Regions from separate parts of the Brevibacillus sp. JB24b genome, predicted to be linked through region 3. Evidence: riboswitches for the same ligand, from Rfam matches in the RefSeq annotation. Region 3 holds a riboswitch; each other region holds the start of a gene.
What was found. A riboswitch is a leader RNA that binds a small molecule or an ion and turns the genes downstream of it on or off. The one in region 3 is predicted to bind S-adenosylmethionine.

Region 1 (4,413 bases), 3.4 Mb from region 3:
CAAATTGGTAGGCTCTACGGAACTAGAGTTGCTGTCAACGATCAGGTAATCTTCTGGCGATAATTTAGTTTTATCTTTGCCACTGGCGGTCACAGCAAATTGTAAGGGTACATCGCTGATTTTAATAGAGAGGTTTCCACTAGTGCCCGGAAACCAGTCTCTTCTAGCAAACGTTAGCTTTACTTCATCTAGTTTTTTAAAAGCGGCGGTGCGCTGTTCAAGTGTTGTTGTCATAGCACAATTCCCTCCTGTTTGGCCTGAATGGCTTTAATGATTGAAATCACATCATAAAAGGTAGTAAATGGTTTATGTGATAAATTTTCTTCCTCACATTTTTCTAATAGGAAGGAACGGGCAATGACAAAGTCAGCAATTCGAGAGCCTGCTAAGTCAGTAATACTGTCCCCAATGACAACACGCGTATAGGCCGTAGCATCATAGCTTCTAATAATGGTAGTTTTACACATTCCACAATCTGTTTGGCAATGCTCATCGCAGGTATGCGGCCACGTAATTTTTATGCTCTCTTTGCTAAAATCACTGCCATTGCAGTAGATTGGACCATCCAACTGAAACGGAGCGAGAATCGGGTGAACAAAGAAATCAATACCTCCGCTTGTAATGAGCAAAGTCACATTTTCTTGACGGCAATATTCCACAAACTCGGCGAAACCAGGGCGGATACTAGCATTCTTCACAGCAAATTGAGTAATTTCGTGTTCGAGTGAAGAGGGAAGCAGGGAAAAAAGCTTTCCTACCCCTTCTCTAATGGTTATTTTTTGCGTCAAAATCTGTTCGGTTAATTCTTCCCAGCCTGGGGGATGAAAATGGCGCATGATTGCTACAATGTTGTCTTTTTCTGTAATAGTTCCATCGAAATCGCAAAAAAGCACAAGTTGTTTTGTCATGCAAGACCTCCCCATTTTTCTAGTGCGAGTCGCAGTTCTTCAGAGTCGGCAGCTGCCTTAGTAAGACTAATTCCGTTTACGGATGCATCAATAGCGGCACGGAACGCTCGACCGCCTGCTGTTGCTCCTAGTGGGTGTCCATGAATACCGCCGCCTGCGTTAACCACCTGGTCTAGACCAAAGTCAGCGTACAGCTGTGGAACCAATCCAGGATGAATACCTGCCGATGGAACGGGGAAGGCAGGTTGTAAGGTACCGTATTCCCCAACTAAATGATTAGCTAGCTGATTAGCCTCTAGCTTATCTAATGCAACATTTCCGTATGGAGAAGGGAACAAGACCAGGTCAGCCCCAGCTAAACGCAATAGATTACCGAGTAAGAGCGGAGCAGCTATGCCGTAATCAGGACTAGGATAATAAGCGCCAGCGAGTGCAGGATGCGCCATGATTGGTACTTGAATGTCCGGATCTTCTGCTAGACGTTGCAAGAGATCGAAGCCGAAAGCAAGCGCATTAAACAGGAGGCAAGAAGCACCTGCATCAATTGCTTGTTTCGCCCGCTCAATAAGCTGTGAGCTAGGTCCTGTAAGGTTAGCGGCATACAAGACAGGCTTACCGGTTTGTTCCGCAATTTCATCTGAAATGGCTTTGAAACGTCTGATGCGTTGGATAAACGGAGCTTTATCATCAGCAAAGAAAATTTCGTCATCCTTTATCAAATCAAGGCCACCTTCTGCTTGTGCACGAAACTGAACCTCTAATTCCTCTAGTGATAAACCTGTGCATGACTTAAAAATACTCATTAATAAAGGGCGATCATGCACACCGGTTATTTTCCGTATACCTTTTATGCCAAATTTCGGACCCTGAAAGCCTTGTAAAAAAGCAGGGGGAAGTTGAATATCCACTAGCTTGATTTTGCCATCCATTGATAGCTTGCCGAATACCCCTGTAAGAAGAGAAGGGATATCTTGTGTAAAGCATATTGTTGGATAACTAATAGTGATAAGACCTCGTGTTTCACCTGATGAGGTAGATTCGAGAGGAGCTACATGTGCTACTTCACCTAAATAGGCACGTAGTTGCTCTTGTTTGGCCAGGGGAAGGTCTGTCCATGAGCCTACTGTCATACCAACTGCAATACCTTCCGCTTTTTTTTGTAAATCTTTTGCTTGCGTTAAATAGGTTACGAGGATTCGATCTGTACTCATGGATGACCTCCTTATAGGTAGAGAATTTATCAACTAAAAACGCCCCCTTCAAGAGAAGGAGGCGTCTGATAGACAGATCTTCTTCTCTTATCTCTCACATAAACCAATAAAGCACGATTATGTGTAGGATTTAGCACCGTTTCGCATCGTTATACCGATACGAGGGTTGCCGGGCATCATAGGGCCAGTCCCTCCGCCTTCTCTCAATAAGAGCTAAATAATTGTTGTAGTTGTCAAAAAAGAAGCTGTTTCTTGGAGACCATCTTATCCCTTTTTATAAAATGCGTCAACCCTTTTATAAATAAAATCTGAGTTGAATAAATTGTTTGACATAAATGGTTTACCTGTGTATATTTCTACTAACGATTCATTTTGAAGCTTCGTTACGTAGGATAAGAACCTGCATTCACTTACAATTACATATAACTTTTGGATACCTTATCCAGAGACGGTGGAGGGACTGGCCCGATGAAACCCAGCAACCGACACATAGCCACTAGCTTGGCGTGTGCACGGTGCTAATTCCTGCAGAGACATTAAAATTCTGGTAGATAAGGGGGAACGTTTAATGAATATGGCATGTAAAAACGACCTCTTTTCTTCGGAAAAGAGGTTTTCTTTTTCTTTGGTAAGCAAAGCATGGTGTGAACAGATATGGGCAGAGCACAAATATTGGGTCATGATGAGGTGTTATCAAAAATATAAGCAGATATCACAAGCATTTCGGGATCAATTAAAATTGACACGAGAAACAGGCGAGCGAGATTGGAGTATATTTGCAGAGCATTTGTTACATGAATTCCAGAAGATCAGGGAATTGCCTATTGATTCAGGCAATGCCTGCAATGCTTTGAGCCATGCATTCGGTCATTTACGCGGTAAGCTTAGTGAACAAGAAAGCGGGTCCTGGCATGTATTATTACAAAGGAGCTGGGAGGAAGCCCATCGCATATTGTTCTTACTTACTATGGAATATGGTGATGATTATTTGTCACGATCCCGCATATTTTCACCAGATGTTCCTAGCAGTCATACATGGATTCGTTTTCGGGGCAAGGACTTTTTTATTGAAAAGGATTTGGGGCGATGGAATATTCTTGAGCCGAGTGAAGTCTGGGAGCGAGTCGGTGTGTATCAGGTTAACCTATTGACCAAGTATCGCTTATTAGCCAATCTAGAAGGAATCGTCCATCCCTTGGCACATTACGATCAATACATCAACCGATACTAGTGATAAAAAGGAGAGGAAAGATATGGGTTATCAAGCGTTATCGGTTCAAGAAGCCATTTTATACGTACAGAATCAGGGAACGATTTTTACACAAGACGCGTCTCTTGTTAGCCAAGAAATTGGTGATGGCAATTTAAATTTGGTCTTTAGAATAACCGATGAAGCGACCGATAAAAGTGTCATTGTGAAGCAGGCCTTGCCTTATGCTCGCGTCGTTGGCGAATCTTGGCCGTTAACACTAGATCGATCGCGAATTGAAGCCGAGGCGCTCAAGACTCAGCGAGAGCTAGTAGGGGATTTAGTACCTGAGGTATACCATCACAATTCGGAGCTTGCCTTGACGATTATGGAGGATGTCGGTGATCATAAGCTACTCCGTGCAGGTCTAATTGATGGAGAGGTGTATCCACATTTCGCTAGACATATCGGAACTTTTCTGGCCCATACCTTGTTCTTTACCTCTGATCTTGGGATACACCCCTTTGCTAAGAAGGCTAATGTGAGCAAGTTCATTAATCCAGAGCTATGTAAAATTACCGAAGATCTTGTATTTACTGATCCTTATGTGGACCATGAAACCAACGATTTTAATCCACTTATTCGTCGAGATATAGAAGCAATATGGGAGAATCAAGCATTACGTCGAGAGATTGCTAAGCTAAAATACGGTTTTTTAACACGAGCAGAAGCTTTGTTGCATGGTGATCTGCATACAGGTAGTATTTTTGTCACTCAAACGAGTACAAAGGTGATTGATCCAGAGTTTGCTTTTTATGGGCCGATCGGTTTTGACATTGGGGCGGTAATCGCTAATCTTATCTTAAATTATGCAGGTCAATACGGGTTGCAAGCGGACATAGAGAAACGGGAGAGCTATCGTTTTTATTTATTGGATACGGTAGAAAACGTATGGAATGAGTTTGTATCGCAATTCGTTCGTTTGTGGCATAAACAAGCGGAGGAGCGTAGTGCGCGTGTTCCCGATTTTTGGCAGGACTATGTATCTCAAGTCTTACAAGATACGGCAGGATATGCTGGATGCAAAATCCTGAGACGTGTGATT
Region 2 (4,413 bases), 3.6 Mb from region 3:
CTTATTTTTCAAAACAGCTTCATCTACCGCAGATTAAAGCGGTTGAGGCTTGGGGGATCGTCAATAGCAATACAGCCATTAAGATTGCAGTACTTGATTCTGGGGTGGACTCTTCTCATCCAGATTTAAAGGATAATCTGTTACCTACTATTAATTTGGTACAAGGGGAAAGTGCGTCGGATCTAAACGGGCATGGAACCAATGTGATCGGGATATTAGGAGCTAAAGGAAACAATGCTTTAGGGGTAACAGGGGTATTGTGGAATGCTAAGATTCTGCCTATCAAAGTCTTGGATAAAAAAGGATTTTCATCATCTGACCGTTTAGCAGCGGGAATAAAACGAGCGGTCACTGAGGGAGCTAAAGTTGTTCTTATGTCAGCCAGCACACTGTATTATTCGAAAGCGCTGGAAGATGCAATAGATTTTGCGGAGGGCCGAGGAGTTGTTGTTGTAGCGGCTTCTGGAAATGAAGGTAGTCGTGTTAACTATCCTGCTGCTTTTCCGACGGTAATCGCAGTTGGCGCTGTTACTAACTCTAATACCATCCATAGTCGTTCTAATTTTGGACCAGAAATTAATCTGGTGGCTCCAGGTGTGAATGTGTACACGACAGCAAGAGGTGGCGGGTATGATTCTATGAAGGGCACCTCAGCAGCAGCTCCTCAGGTAGCTGGTGCAGCGGCGCTAATTCTTGCGAGAAACCCAAAGATGAAACCGTTAGAAGTACGACAGCTTTTGTACCACTCAGCAACCAAATTACATGGAGCTAGATGGGATAAACGAACAGGTTATGGGCTTTTAAATGTTCAGAAGGCAGTAATGAGTAGACTACCTGATGATATAAATGAACCCAACAATACACAGAGTACAGCGGCCGCATTCCCAATGGAAAGCCAAATCCGCGGTTCTCTGAGCGATAAAGATAAGAGCGATTGGTTTTACACCGATATTCCATATGAGGGAACCTTAGAATTAAAAGCAGAAGTATCAGTGGATACACCTGCTCCATTGGCAGCTAGCGTTTATCAGGATGGAAAGCCTCAAGATACGTACTATTTTGGAAATAAGACGACTGCAACAATTGCGGTTAAGCCAGGGAAGGTTCACATTCATTTCCAACGATCTGCGATATCTGGCACGGTTCACTACACGATTACGAACCGTTTTTCCATTGCGCCTGATCGATATGAGCCAAATAATAGTATTGATCAAGTCCGACCCTTGCCTCCTGGTAATAATATTGAGATCAAGGGAAATTTTCATACAGCACAGGATGTTGATTGGTATTCCTATTTTGTACGTGATCCAGGTAAGCTTTATCTGCGCGTGGATACAGATACACTACGATTAGACCCACAAATTAGGGTACGTAAAGAACGTGATAAGACATCTGGCGGAATATTTCTTGATAGTAGCTCAGCAACCGATCCGTTAGAAAGCTTAGAGATGAATGTTACACCAGGTCGCTATTTGTTCCAAATTCAGAACAGCTATCCTGCTGCTGTGAGCGGGGAGTACTTTTTTCAGCTGAATTATATGCCGGAACGAAAAGACCCAAACGAACCAAACGACACGTATCGTTTAGCTACAAAACTAGGGGATAACAGTCTGATTACGGGAACAATTTCTTCGGAAGCAGATAACGATTGGTTTACATTTTCGATACCAAAAGAAACGTACGTTACTATTCGAGCGCCTTATGTACCGCCACAGGTTAAGATCATGATGAGTATTTATGATAGTCGCGATATGAAATATGCGATTCGAGCGGAAAAGGTTTCTGGACAAGATAATAGCATTGTCTTTGAACGGAAATTAGCTGCAGGCACATACTACCTGAAGCTAACCAGTACCACGCCATTCCGTTATGATGCATATCGATTTACGTTAACTCGTCAGGAAATGTATGCAGGCTTTCGAGACATACATGGGCATTGGGCTAGAAATGATATAGGGCGCTTAACTCAACGTGGGGTTATTACGGTACCTAATACGTATAGTTTCCGTCCAGATGCAAATATGACACGAGCTGAGTTTGCAGATATGCTTCTACGTTCGATGAAGGCCAAAAAGATACCTGTTGGTCGATTGGGTACTAATACCTATAAGGATTTAAACAAAAAGCATTGGGCGTATGAGAGTCTATTACAGGCTTCACAAATGGGGATTATGAACGGCTTCAACGGAAAAATTGAACCGGATCGATCTGTTAATCGAGCAGAGATGGCTTTGATGATTGCGCGTGCTAAGAAACTAAACGTATCGAAATCGTCTAGTGTTTCTTATCGGGATGTGCCTAATTCACATTGGGCGGTGGCTGCAATAGAGACCCTTTCACGCTATGGTTGGTTACATGGTTATCAGGATGGAACCTTTAAGCCGGAGCGTCCGGTAAAGCGAGGAGAAATGGTTACCGTTTTAGCTAAATCATTCCAATTGTAAAATATCGGATTATTTTACTGAAGTACATTGACACCCTTCTAAAAAAAGATTATTCTATAAATCATGGATATTACTCTTATCCAGAGTAGGTGGAGGGACTGGCCCCATGAAGCCCGGCAACCGTTTTGAGCGGTGCTAACCAGCAGAGAAGGATAACTATTTAAATAGTTAGACTCACTCTGGCCGATAAGAGGGTTAAGGAACGCACTAGAAAAGCAACCTTTTCCTCAACGAAGGGAAAGGTTTTTCTTTTTGTCGTGATGGAAACCTGGCTCGGCAAACATATTATATCATGTTTCCAGTTGAAGGAGGTTTTTAGGTATGGAATTGCAAAAAGGGCGTCGCTTGTTTACATCTGAGTCCGTTACTGAAGGACATCCAGATAAGATTTGTGACCAAGTCTCTGATTCTATTCTTGATGCGATCTTATCGAAAGATCCAAATGCTCGTGTAGCATGCGAGACATCTGTTACCACTGGTTTAGTACTTGTGGCAGGTGAAATCACAACTTCTACGTATGTAGATATCCAAAAGCTAGTAAGAGATACGATTCGTGAAATTGGTTACGATCGTGCAAAATATGGTTTTGATGCAGATACATGCGGTGTTATTACTGCAATCGGCGAGCAATCAGCAGATATCGCACTAGGTGTTGACCAGGCGTTGGAAGCTCGTGAAGGTAGTATGACTGATGCAGAAATCGAAGCGATCGGTGCAGGTGACCAAGGTCTAATGTTTGGTTATGCTTGCAACGAAACTCCAGAATTGATGCCTCTACCAATCAGTATGGCTCACCAATTGGCTCGTCGTCTGACAGAAGTGCGTAAAAATGGTTCGCTTCAATACCTTCGTCCAGATGGTAAAACTCAAGTAACAGTTGAATACGATGGCGATAAGCCAGTTCGCATCGACACAATTGTTATTTCTACTCAACATGCTCCAGAAGTAGAACTAGATCAGATTAAAAAGGATCTAATGGAGCAGGTAATTAAACCGATCGTTCCTGCAAATCTGTTAGACGATCAAACGAAATACTTTATTAACCCAACTGGTCGTTTCGTAATCGGTGGTCCTCAAGGGGATGCTGGTTTAACTGGCCGTAAAATCATCGTAGATACGTATGGCGGTTACGCTCGTCATGGCGGGGGTGCATTCTCCGGTAAAGATCCTACAAAAGTAGACCGTTCTGGTGCTTATGCAGCTCGCTATGTAGCGAAAAACATTGTAGCAGCAGGTCTTGCTGAACATTGTGAAGTACAGGTAGCTTATGCAATCGGGGTAGCTCAACCGGTATCTATCGCTGTAAATACATTTGGAACAGGAAAAATTGCGGAATCTGATTTGGTAGCATTGGTTCGTAAACACTTTGATCTACGTCCAGCAGGTATCATTAAGCAATTAGACCTACGTCGTCCGATCTATAAACAAACCGCAGCATATGGTCATTTTGGTCGTAATGATCTTAATGTACCATGGGAGCGTACAGATAAAGCAGAAGATCTGAAAAAAGACGCTGCTAACCTGTAAAAAATACAAAGAAGCCTGGGATTTTCCTAGGCTTCTTTTTTCTTACAAAAATTGCGAAAAAGGCTAGGCAAGTACAACTTCAATGGGTTAGACTACGTAGAGGATTCTGTAAATCTTTGTCGAAAAGCACTATAATAAGATCGAAAGGAATATGGCGCATCATGAGGAAAAAACCTTTCTTTCTCGTCTTTTTCTTTCTTCTCCTCTTGTTTTCTACCCTTGTGTATTGGCTTGGACCAGAGAGTGTAGGAGTAGAAAATACGGATTATGTGCAACAAAAGACGGGGGATCATACGTCTCATTTATTAGAACATAAAGAGTTAGATCTAGAGCAAACATCTTTTAGAAATAGTAAACCAAAGGAAAAGCTATCAAACGAGAGATGGTATAAAGACAAGGTTGTAGTCTTGAATTATCATCACATTACCCGTGACAGTAATAA
Region 3 (4,413 bases):
GCAATACGAGTTTGCCACACATGCCACGCTACGAAAATCAGCGTGAAAACACCTGTAATACGCTGCCAGAGATACATTTGATTACGGAAAAACGAGTAGTTGCCATTGTTAGGTTTTGCTTGAAATGCAAGATATAGACCGTAAATGGCGTGAAACAACAGCGGGAGATAAATGAATGCAAATTCCATAAACAATAAGAACGGTGCCTTTTCAATTAGACCAACCGCTTCGTTAAATGCTTCCGGCCCTTTGGTTGCTTGAAAGTTCGCCGTTAAATGGAACAGTAAAAACAACCCGATCGGAAACAACCCGAGTAGAGTGTGAAGCTTGTGCAAAGCGAAGTTTTTCTTACTTGCCATGCCTGGGTCCCCCCTTCATTGATGTGTGGAAAATGTTATCTTACAATACCTATGCTTTAACCCTGTAGGTTTCAGCAAGACACATGTTCCGCTCCGCTTCCACTTTGGAAGAACATCCTCTATGCACGAAGAACCAGTCTCTCAATAGGAATAACAAAATGTTTCCAGTTTGCGAAATGGTTTCAAAAGTCTGTCAATCCAACGTATAAAAAGCCGCGGGCGCAAACGAGTTGTGTCCAAATAAAGAATAAAGATTGGAAATTATGTGACCAAAACAATTGTACTCCTACCTTTTAGTAGCGTCAAGCAATTGAATAGACTTAATACATTCTTAGATTAATTGTAATCTATAACAATCCTATCTTACTCCTATCAATTTCTTAGTCTTAGCATAAATGTTTTTTTGCTTCATAGAATAGAAATCATGCACAAAAGGAGGACGAGCTACAGTGAGACAAGCTACTGATGTCTTACAACAACTTTTACCTACGTTTTCACCACATGATCGTCAGCGCATGCAACAAATGAACATGCCCTTTGCCGGTCATCTCTTTTTTCGAAATGTAGTCACACAGGAATTATTGGGAGATTGCGAAGGTCCCATTCTTTATTGGATGGGAAAAGAGATAGGGGAGACCTATCATATACATGCAGCAGAGGATCTGATATTAGCCTTCATCCAACTTGGCTTAGGAAAGCTTGAACTAATCTCTTGTACAGCTAAACAGATTGAGTATCTCCTGACACATCCCCATCTTACCATGCAGACGACAAACCGATTAGAACGTACCCTACAGTTTGAAACAGGCTTTCTTGCCGGATCTATTGGTAACTGGTTAGAACGTGAGACAAATGCCACACTCACTCTCCTGGAAAAGGACAAAAAAAAAGAACCAACTGCACATATTCAGGTTGTTATCTCAGGGTAACAACCTGTTTTTACGTGCAAGCTCTTATATCCGCATAAAACAGCTACTAGTAATCATTATTGTTGTTGCCTATCTATCTCCTACCTACTTTTTAGAGCAGAGAAGCTGGTTATCCAATTAATTGTGATGTTTGTTGACCTTTTACTCTCACAGGAAAATAAGGCCCTAGCAATTGAGCCATTTTGTCTATTTCAACTAAAAAACCATCATGACCAAATACAGAGTCAATCGCAAAAAAATCAACGTTTTTCCCCTGTCTCTTTAATGTAGAGGATAGCCAAAGCTGATGGGGAATTGGATACAATAAATCATTGGAAATAGCTATACAGACCACCTTTGCATCGATGCGTGTCAGTGCGTTTTCAATTCCATCCCTTCCTCTACCGATATCGTGTGTATCCATTGCTTTTAGCAGATAGAGGTAGCTATTTGCATCAAACCGTTGCACAAGTTTATCTCCTTGATAACGTAAATAGCTCTCCACTTCAAAAGTGGTCTCCACTAAGTCGGCATGCACGGTGCCTTGATGAGCCCTACCAAATCGCTCTTCAAATAATTCGGCTGTCCGGTATGTAATCATGCCGACCATACGCGCCGTTGATAATCCGCGAATTGGGCCTTGATTCGGATAATAATGACCATTATTCCAATCAGGATCATTGCAGATCGCTTGCCTTGCCACATCATTATAAGCGATGGCCATAGCAGATAACTGTGCGCAGGTAGCAACTGGTACCACCAAATCCATCATCTGTGGGTATTCAACTGCCCACTCATAAACTTGCATCCCACCCATCGAACCACCTATGACCGCATAAAGATGCGGGATACCCAACTGCTCGATGAGCTTATATTGAGCCCGCACCATATCCCGGATGGTCACAACAGGAAAATGAGTCGCATATGGCTCTCCAGTCTCCCTATTCATACTTGCAGGCCCTGTTGTTCCGTAGCAACCACCTAGTACGTTTGCGCAAATCACGTAATAGAAATTGGTATCAATCGCTTTCCCTGGCCCAATCAATCCATCCCACCAGCCTGACTTTTCACCATCACCTACAACTTGACTGTCTCCCGTTAATGCATGACACACCAAAATTGCATTCGATTGCTCAGAGTTGTACGTACCGCTTGTCGTATATCCGATTTCCACTTGACGGAGCACCTCGCCACATTCCAACTCTAGGTCGTGAATCGTTGCTTTTTTCAATACAATTCCTCCTATTTCCACTTGATGCCCTAAAGCGCAGGTACATATGTGCTAAAAAACCCCTCTTCCGGAGAAGAGGGGTTTGATCGTATCGACTAGACCCGCTCTTATCTGCCAGACTACTTCATGCGTGCCTGCTGGATTTAGCACCTCTCCGCTTCTTGCGGGGTTGCCGGGTTTCTTCGGGCCAGTCCCTCCACCACTCTTGATAAGAGATTTCTATATAATTTTGTTTATCATACTTCTTTCGAGTAAGAATTGTCAATCTATTTCAACGAAAAGGATTCTTCTCTTTTTATTTGATACATCGTCCACATTCCAATGTCCTGAAAGCCCAAACGTTTATAAATAGCTCCAGCCGTTGGGTTATCATAAAACAAGCACAAGCTTCGCCCTTCCGCCAAAACATCCCTGCACAGCGCTACCATACAAGCACTAGCATACCCCCGCTTACGATAAAGGGGATGAGTACAAACACCAACAATCATGGCAGCCATCGAACACTCGGCTGTTGTTGAAGCACAGGCTACCGTTTCTGTGTTCACCTCTACATAATAAGTTCTCCCTGTACCGCTTTCCAGTGTGTGTTTCAATGCTTCTTCTGCATCAGCAGATCTGCCAAACTCTTGTATCTGATCACGTAGGCTGACGATTTTTACGACATCATGAACTGTGGCTTTTTTTACCTCAAATCCCTTGATGTCATCCTGAGATAGTTGAGAGTCATCTTCTAATTCTGCAAAATAGGTAGTTTTGATCTCATGCTTCGGAAGATGGCTTGCAAAGTCCTGTAAAGAATCTTGTTTTCCTGATAAAACCTCCAGCTTCTTGTCAGCAAGTATAATTTCACTGAACCCTTCGATATCAAACCTATCCAAAGCATAAAATACGTACGAGTGATAATACCGCAGGAGTACCGCAGAGAGTTTTGTCTGGTCACTCGCTGACCATTCTCCCCATAACTCTTGAAAAGGTGTAGAGAAGCCAAAATTTTCTACATCACCAATAAGAAATAAGTTCAAGCTTCTCTCTTTTGATACCAATTCCATAAATGCTTCATAATCTGCTTCTGTTAGTTTTCGGATCATTTGGCAATTCCCTCTCCAAAAGTTTTTCCCTCCATTATTTGAAAAAGTGTACTACTTGTCAATAGAATTCAGAAAAAACACATAAAGCCCGGTGGAAGTCTCTCCACCAGGCTCCTTGATTAATCCAATCCTATCCCTGTCCATTTGAAACACTCTACATTCTGTTTTATTTAAAAACAAATTAAGCGTGCACGACAGCATCCGCAGAAACATCCAATCCAAACGCCGTATGCAGTGTAGCTACAGCTTGCGCAACTTTTTCTGCTGGGATAACACAAGATACCTTAATATCAGAGGTAGATACCATCCGAATGAGAATATCCTGGCTGGATAAATGACTAAACATATCGGCTGCAACCCCCGGATTGGTTATCATACCAGCTCCTACAATTGAAACTTTTGCAAGGCCAGATTCATATTCCACATGCTCAAAGCCTAACTCCTCCTGATGAGCCGCCAAGGTCTCCAGCGTTCTATGTAAATCGTCAGCGGAGATCGTAAAGGAAACATTATTTGCTTTGTCATGATAGGTGCTTTGAATAATGATATCTACATTAATTGATGCGTCCGCCAATGCTTTAAATAATAAGGATAACATGCCTACTTTTACAGGCATTCCGATAACCGTTATAGAAGCTACATCTTTGTCATGAGCTATTCCGCTGATTACTTTCCCTAACTCCATGTTTGTCTCCTCCTCAACCAATGTTCCCTCTTCTTCTGTAAAACTGGAACGAACCACAAGTCGAACTCGATGTTTTTTTGCACTTTCCACAGAACGTGGATGCAACACACCAGCCCCTAGAGTTGCTAATTCTAGCATCTCA

Region 1: linked by a shared signal. The riboswitch ahead of ACQV1I_RS22130 (DUF1722 domain-containing protein) and the one ahead of metX (homoserine O-acetyltransferase MetX) in region 3 are both predicted to bind S-adenosylmethionine.
Region 2: linked by a shared signal. The riboswitch ahead of metK (methionine adenosyltransferase) and the one ahead of metX (homoserine O-acetyltransferase MetX) in region 3 are both predicted to bind S-adenosylmethionine.

What each region holds. Positions count from the first base shown of each region.
Region 1 is NZ_JBNVQV010000001.1:4,710,414-4,714,826, reverse strand. It holds gene ACQV1I_RS22145 (methylthioribulose 1-phosphate dehydratase) at 1-234, opposite strand, end outside; gene ACQV1I_RS22140 (2-hydroxy-3-keto-5-methylthiopentenyl-1-phosphate phosphatase) at 231-908, opposite strand; gene ACQV1I_RS22135 (2,3-diketo-5-methylthiopentyl-1-phosphate enolase) at 905-2,119, opposite strand; SAM riboswitch class I at 2,204-2,332, opposite strand; SAM riboswitch class I at 2,555-2,677, shown strand; gene ACQV1I_RS22130 (DUF1722 domain-containing protein) at 2,688-3,350, shown strand; gene mtnK (S-methyl-5-thioribose kinase) at 3,373-4,413, shown strand, end outside.
Region 2 is NZ_JBNVQV010000001.1:4,945,283-4,949,695, reverse strand. It holds gene ACQV1I_RS23210 (S8 family peptidase) at 1-2,444, shown strand, start outside; SAM riboswitch class I at 2,518-2,637, shown strand; gene metK (methionine adenosyltransferase) at 2,766-3,971, shown strand; gene ACQV1I_RS23200 (polysaccharide deacetylase family protein) at 4,133-4,413, shown strand, end outside.
Region 3 is NZ_JBNVQV010000001.1:1,311,985-1,316,397, reverse strand. It holds gene ACQV1I_RS06465 (succinate dehydrogenase cytochrome b558 subunit) at 1-359, opposite strand, end outside; gene ACQV1I_RS06460 (DUF2507 domain-containing protein) at 809-1,288, shown strand; gene metX (homoserine O-acetyltransferase MetX) at 1,398-2,498, opposite strand; SAM riboswitch class I at 2,603-2,713, opposite strand; gene ACQV1I_RS06450 (GNAT family N-acetyltransferase) at 2,765-3,586, opposite strand; gene ACQV1I_RS06445 (aspartate kinase) at 3,768-4,413, opposite strand, start outside.